2 regions of the Devosia sp. P1_H9 genome follow, and region 2 is predicted to be linked to the other one. Evidence: predicted binding sites of a transcription regulator. Region 2 holds the regulator's gene; the other holds the start of a gene.

Region 1 (3,507 bases), on a different contig from region 2:
CGAAATTCATCAGGTGTTGGTCGCAGCCCCATCGGCGGGCGGCTCGAGCGGCGCGTCGTTTTCCAGCTGGTCCGTGCCCTCTTCATTGGGCACGTCCGCATCGGGCGTCGGCACGTCGTCGGGCGAGGTGTCATCGCCCGTGCCGCCGCCGGCGCCACGCTGCAGGATATCGGTGACCTGCTTTTCGAGGTCGGGCGGCAACAGGCTGATGAGGCTATCGCCGAAATTCTTGAGGATCGGGAGCGAGCGCGATTCGGCCGCCCAGGATGGCAGGTTCGACGGCATCAGCCACAGCCCGAAGATCACCACGATGACCGCGATCAGCACGCCGCGCGCGACGCCGAAGATGAAGCCCAGCGTGCGATCGAGCGGCCCGATGCGGCTGTCGACGACGAAATCGGCGATCCGCATGGTGATGAGATGGAGGATGATCAGCGCCACGATGAAGGTGCCGAGCACCGTCACGATGTCGGCCACGATCGGCTCAGCGATGTAGCCGCGCGCGATTTCCTTGTGGTTGAAATAGGCATAGGCGGCGATGGCCGCGGAGCCCGCCCAGGTGGCGAGCGACAGCACTTCCCGCGTGAAGCCACGGGCCGTAGCCAGGATCGCCGAGATCAGGACGAGAACGCCGATGCCGACGTCAAATGCAGTCAACATGTAGAAAATCCGCCCGTGCGACCCGCTTCAAAATCCCGTGTAACCGCTAATCGTGGCAAAGCCAAGCGTCGAGGAAGCGCTGCATAGCCGATCTTCACGGAAAGCAGGAAGCGTGGCCAAACCGCTACTCCGCCGCCTGCTTCTGGCCGCGAGCGGCGATGCGTCCGATGAGCTCGGCAAGCTCGGCATATTCGCCCACGGCGATGCCGTTGGGCACGTCGCCCTTGCCCAGCCGGCCGGTCACCGCGCCTTGAAACCCGAGCTTTTGCGCCTCGCGCAGCCGCTGCGCCGCATGCGCCACCGGCCGCACGCCGCCGGCCAGCGAGATCTCGCCGAAATAGACATTGCTCGAGGGCAGCGGCGAGCCGGTGAGCGAGGAAATCAGCGCCGCCGCCACCGCGAGGTCAGCCGCGGTTTCGTTGATCTTCAGCCCACCCGCGACGTTGAGATAGATATCGTTGGCGCCGATCCGCACACCGCAGCGCGTTTCGAGCACGGCGAGCACCATCGACAGCCGCGACGAGTCCCAGCCGATGACGGCACGGCGCGGCGTGCCGAGCGGCGAGGGCGAGACCAGCGCCTGGATTTCGCACAGCACCGGGCGCGTCCCCTCCATGCCGGCGAACACTGCGGAGCCTGCCGCGTCCTTGTCGCGCTGGTCGAGGAACAGGGCGGACGGGTTGGCGACTTCGCGCAGACCGAGCGTCGACATCTCGAACACCCCGATCTCGTCGGTCGCGCCGTAGCGATTCTTCATGCCGCGCAGGATGCGGAAAGTGTGGCTGGCATCGCCCTCGAAATACAGCACCGCGTCGACCAGGTGCTCGACGACGCGCGGACCGGCGATCTGCCCGTCTTTGGTGACATGGCCGACCAGCACGACGGCGGCGCCGGATTTCTTGGCAAAGCGCGTCAGCGCCTGCGCCGAGGTGCGCACCTGCGTCACCGTGCCGGGCGCGCTCTCGACCCGGTCGGTCCACAGCGTCTGGATCGAATCGATGATCACGAGGTCTGGGGCAGGGCCGTTCTGCAGCGTGGCGAGGATGATCTCGACATTGGTCTCGGACGCCAGCAGCACTTCGCGATCGCCTAGCCCCAGCCGCTGCGCGCGGAGCCGGATCTGCGCCACTGCTTCTTCGCCCGAGACATAGACGACGCGCCGGCCGCGCTCGGCCATCGCCGCGGCGGCCTGCAGCAGCAGAGTAGATTTGCCGATGCCCGGGTCGCCACCGACGAGGACCGCGGAGCCCATCACGAAGCCGCCGCCGGTGACCCGGTCGAGCTCACCGATGCCGGTGACGACGCGTGCCGCGGTCTCGGTTTCACCGGCCAGCGGCAGCAGCGCGATCGGGCGCCCGCCGGCGACAGCCGATTTCGGCCCGGCGCCGACACCGGAATCGACGATCTCCTCGACGATGGTGTTCCACTCGCCACACGCTTCGCACCGCCCCTGCCAGCGTGTGGTTGCCGCGCCGCAGGCCTGGCAGACATAGGAGGTTTTGGTACGCGCCATGTGATGCCCCGACAGGCGATGAGAGGTAGCGGAGTATCGGCGCAAAGGCAAGAACGAAGAGTGAACGATACTGTGCCGAGACATCCGACAGCCCGCGGCTTCCGAATGCGCAAGTGGTCGAGCGGCGTCGCGACCTTCAACCTAGGCGTCGTGGCTCCGCTCACCCCACGCATCCTCCCCGTCACGGGGGAGGTGCCGCATCGAGTGTTCGGCGCCCATGGTGCCGGTCGAGGGATCGGGAGTGATCAGGGGCGAGCAACCGCTGCCGTGTCGCGGTCGGCCCTTGGCCACTCTCCGATTACCTCATATCGGCCTTGTCCATAGAAGCTCCGCACCAGTGCGAAGCCCTCGACGCGCAGGGTTGGCGGGTTTTCGAGCACCGTTTCGGGGGCGCTGACCCGGTCGTAAAGGAGGGTGAGGTGGAAGGCCTCGCTCGGGTCCGAGCGGGGCTCGAAGCCGCGCTCAAGCATGCCCCAGCGCAGCAGGCGCGACAGGTCGACCAGTGGCGTATCTGATCCGGGCGTCAGCGCCATCGGTGGCGCGCCGACGCGGCGTTTGACGCTCATCAATCTGGTCAAGGCGATGTCGAACGGCGTGAAGCCGATCGAGTCGCCGGTCGCCATTGCGGTCGCGAGATCCGGCCCCGACAGCTCCTGGTAGAAGCCGACGCCGACCAGCGAAATGTGGAGCGTCGTCGCCGGCAGCAGCGCGGCCGAGATGCCGTGCCGCCGCTGCTGATCGGTGACGATGGCCTGCAGCGCCGGCCGCAGCCTGCCGCCCACCAGCACGGCGAAAAACACCGGGTCGCGGCCCTGCCGCGGTGGCACCTTGATGGATTTGAACGGCCGGGTTTCGCTGGCAAACATCGACAGCTGCGGCAGATCGGTCATCTCATGGTCCTCCGTTTAGGGAGAAGCAGGGAACCATTGAGGCAAAACGCGAGTCAAGAACAAAACAGGAACATAGGCCTTGATGCCCGCCGTGCTGCTCCTGCACGGATTTCCGACCTCGGCGCTTTCGCGACGTCATCCCTCGTTGGTGAGGGAGGCTTACGTCGTGGCGCCCGATCTGCCGCCTCGCTCATGCGCGAGTTCATCGGGCGAACACAGCCGGCCCGGTAATCCTTATCTGGGGTGAAATGAGTTCAGTTCAAGAATTGGCAATCGTCGACTTATGCGTAAGTTCCGCAACCCTTGGCCAAGTCAGAGGAGCGAGGGATGACACCGCATGCAGTGGTAATCGCCGGAGGCGGTCCGACGGGGATGATGCTGGCGGGCGAGCTGGCGCTGGCCGGCGTCGATGTCGCCATTGTCGAGCGGCGGCTGGATCAGGAT
Region 2 (3,507 bases):
GCGCTCCAGCTTGGTGCCGGAAAGCAGCGCCCACTTGCTGTGGGTGCCCGGCATAACCGCGAGGCCGGAGAAGTTGGGGATCAGTGCCGAGAGCCCAAGCAATTGGGTTTCCTCGCCGCGCATCACGTCCTCCGCACCCAGATCGCGGAGGCAGACGCCAGGCAGGATGCGCGGGTTGTGCGGGCCGGGCATGTCGGGCGCAACGGCGCCGGCAGCGATGCGACCGAGTTCGGCGGGGGCGTCGAGATAGGGGGCCTCGATCCAGCCCTGCCGCGCGCCCGCCATGCCGCAGATCAGTACGTCCTCGACGTCATCGGCGACGCCGTTGAGCAGTGAGGTCAGCACATCGGGGTATTGCTCGCGACTGAGACGGCCCATGCCGTCCGGCGATGAGCGGGAGAAGGCGATCTCACCGGCGGAATCTATTCCCCATGCCCGCAGATTGGAGGTGCCCCAATCGACGGCGACCCATTCGACCTGTCCTGCCAAAACCCTCTCCCTTGCGCCGCCAGTTTGCCGCGCATCAAGCCATGCCGCTACATCGCAATCGGGAAGGTGGTCCACTCTCCTGGTATGATCGCGAAAGCCGCTCGCAGGCGGCGCCTCAGATCCGATGCGCCACTTGCTGCCAGCGGCGCGGAACGTAACGTCTTTGCCAGCCCAGCCCTAGTGCAATTGTTGTCCGCAGCGTCCGGATTCATAAGAAAAAGGGCCGGCTGAGGCAGCCGGCCCGAAGACCCGATTGGCGGCAGGTCAGGAGTTCAGTACTTGCGGAGCAGGCCAACCAGGCGGCCCTGCACCTTCACCCGGTCGGGCGGGAAGATGCGGGTTTCGTAGGCTGGGTTGGCGGCCTCGAGCGCTACCGAGTTGCCGCGACGGCGCAGCCGCTTCAGCGTCGCCTCCTCGTCATCTACGAGGGCGACGACGATCTCACCGGTCGAAGCGGCGTCCTGTTTCTTGATGAGCACGGTGTCGCCATCGAAAATCCCGGCATCGATCATCGAATCGCCGCGCACTTCCAGGGCATAATGTTCACCCGCACCGAGCATCTCGGGCGGCACCATGATGGAATGGCTGTGGGTCTGGATGGCCTCGATCGGAGTGCCGGCGGCGATCCGGCCCATCACCGGGACGGTGACCGCGCGGTAGGCGTCGGCGTTGGCCACCTGAGCCGCGGGGCGTGCCGGCGGGGTCGCGACCCGGCCAAGATTACCCTCGATGACGCTCGGCTCGAAGCGCGCCTTGCGGCCGCCGAGCGATGGATTCATCGAGTCCGGCAGTTTGATCACCTCGAGCGCCCGGGCCCGGTTGGGCAGGCGCCGGATGAAGCCGCGCTCCTCGAGCGCAGTGATCAGCCGGTGAATGCCCGACTTGCTGCGAAGATCGAGCGCATCCTTCATCTCGTCGAACGAGGGTGGGATGCCGGATTCTTTCATCCGCTCGTGGATGAACATCAGAAGTTCGTGTTGCTTGCGCGTCAGCATGGCGGCCCCGTGAGCAGAATCGGAACAAAGACTGAACGTGTTATACGTGTTCCAGTTATGTTCTGCAATCGGACGATGAATATTGCGTTACGATGGCGCTCCTGACGCGCCGAAAGAGAGGACGCGTGGCCGCGAAATCCTCTCGACGTCGAGGCCTTGCGTTTCGTTGACCTGCTGTCCACCAGGGCATACCGTCGAGAGATTGGCGTGTCGAACCCGCACACCCCAACCTTCTCAGCTGGAGCTGTGCTCGTTTCCACGGGCCAGTGAACTGGACTGTTTCTGAGGAGGAAAACATGTCTATGAAGTCAAGCCGTTATGCCATATCCGCAATGATCCTGGGGATCTTGCTCAGCCCCACCGTGGCGGCCGAAATGACCGATGCGGAATTGGTCGCCAACGCGCTGTCGGCAGCGCCGGTGGCGGTGGGCCAGAATGCCACGGTCGTGAACTTCGATGCTCAGATGCAGATGAAGACGCTCAAGGAGGGAACGAACGGCTTTACCTGCATGCCGGACAACCTGGCTTCGCCCACCAATGATCCAATATGCGTCGATGCCGGAGGCATGGCGTGGTTGACGGCATATAGCGAGAAGAAGGACCCACCCGAGGGCGTGGTCGGTTTCGGCTACATGCTGCAGGGCGAGTCGGCGCCCGACAACGTGGATCCGTTCGCGACCGCGCCGCCTGCAGGTCACGACTGGATGGTCGATGGGCCGCACGTCATGATCTTCAACGTCGCAGACGAGATGCTGGCCGGCTATCCCAAGGAAGAACATCCCGACCACACCCAGCCCTATGTGATGTGGCCAAACACTCCCTATGCCCACCTGATGATCCCCGTGCACTGACGACGGGATTGACTGGCGCGTGCCGGCGCATTGGTCGGCGCGCGCCACGGCCGGACTATTGCGGCTCGGCCGGTAGGGTAAGCTGCACGCTGAAGCCTTTGCCAGGCTGCGATGCAACCGTCAGTTCGCCACCGAGCAGACCCGCGATCTCTTCGACTATGGGCAGCCCAAGGCCGGCTCCGGGCTTGTCGCTGTTGCCGCGGCTGAAGCGCTTGCGCACTGCCGCCAGCTGCTCGGCGGCGACGCCCTTGCCGGTGTCGGCCACCTGCAGCACCACCACGCGGTCCCCTGTGGCGACGCCAACCGTCGCTTCAGAACCAGGTCCGGCGTAGGCGATGGCGTTCTCGATGAGGTTGCTCAGCAGTTCACCGAGCAGCATCGGGTCGCCGCGGACCAGCGCCGGTCCTTCGCCCTCGAGGCCAAGATCGATGTCGGCGGCATGGGCCCGGACGACATAGTCGCCTGTGCGCTCCCGGGCGAGCTCGAACAGATCGACAACCTGGAACTGCAGCCGATCGGACGCAGCCTCGTCGATCCTGGCGAGGAGCAGCAGTTGCGCGAGGACGCGCTCGGCGTGCACCACCGCGGCATCGGCGGTGCGGGCCGCCTCCCGTGCCGCGGCAGGGCTATCGGCGCGGAGCGCCAGCGCCAACTGAGTGCGGATGATGGTGAGCGGCGTGCGGAGCTGATGGCTGGCATTGCCGGTGAAATGGCGCAGGGCATCGAGAGCTGACGACAGCCGCGTCATGAACGAGTTGATCGTGTCGACCAGGCCCTGCACCTCGCGGGGAACCTCCTGTTCGATGGGGCTGAGGTCATCGAGGGCCCGCCGCGAGATGGCGTCGCGGAGGCGATAGAGTGGGGCGAGCGAGAAACCGACGGCCAGCCAGAGGATCACCGCGGCGGCGAGGATGAGCAGCGCAAGGCGAATGGCAGAGCGGAGGAGCAGGGTCTGGGTCAACTGCGTGCGGGCGATGGTGGTCTCGGCGACAGTGACCGTGAACGGGATGGCGCTGACGCCGGAGGATGCTGCGCGTCGCAGCACGGCCACGCGGATCGGCTCACCGCGGAAGCTGGCGTCCGAATAGGCGATGTCGGCCGTCGCTGCATCAGAGGTCGGCAGGGTCTGATAGCCCGTGATGAAGCCCTCCGGACCGTCGACGCGGTAGAAG

Evidence for each region. The regulator LexA, encoded in region 2, represses DNA repair genes until DNA is damaged. The targets are predictions, from matches to a motif close to TGTTCNNNNTGTGTTCNG.
Region 1: a site for LexA is predicted at 2,223-2,240, ahead of radA (DNA repair protein RadA). Genes of this name have one in related genera too.

The regions. Positions count from the first base shown of each region.
Region 1 is NZ_JBFUCQ010000006.1:330,229-333,735, forward strand. Features, by position in the region: gene AC1DYL_RS14105 (CvpA family protein) at 10-660, opposite strand; gene radA (DNA repair protein RadA) at 785-2,173, opposite strand; gene AC1DYL_RS14115 (2'-5' RNA ligase family protein) at 2,419-3,063, opposite strand; gene AC1DYL_RS14120 (FAD-dependent monooxygenase) at 3,391-3,507, shown strand, end outside.
Region 2 is NZ_JBFUCQ010000002.1:22,263-25,769, forward strand. Features, by position in the region: gene AC1DYL_RS03130 (2-dehydro-3-deoxygalactonokinase) at 1-489, opposite strand, end outside; gene lexA (transcriptional repressor LexA) at 762-1,484, opposite strand; gene AC1DYL_RS03140 (hypothetical protein) at 1,787-2,335, shown strand; gene AC1DYL_RS03145 (sensor histidine kinase) at 2,391-3,507, opposite strand, start outside.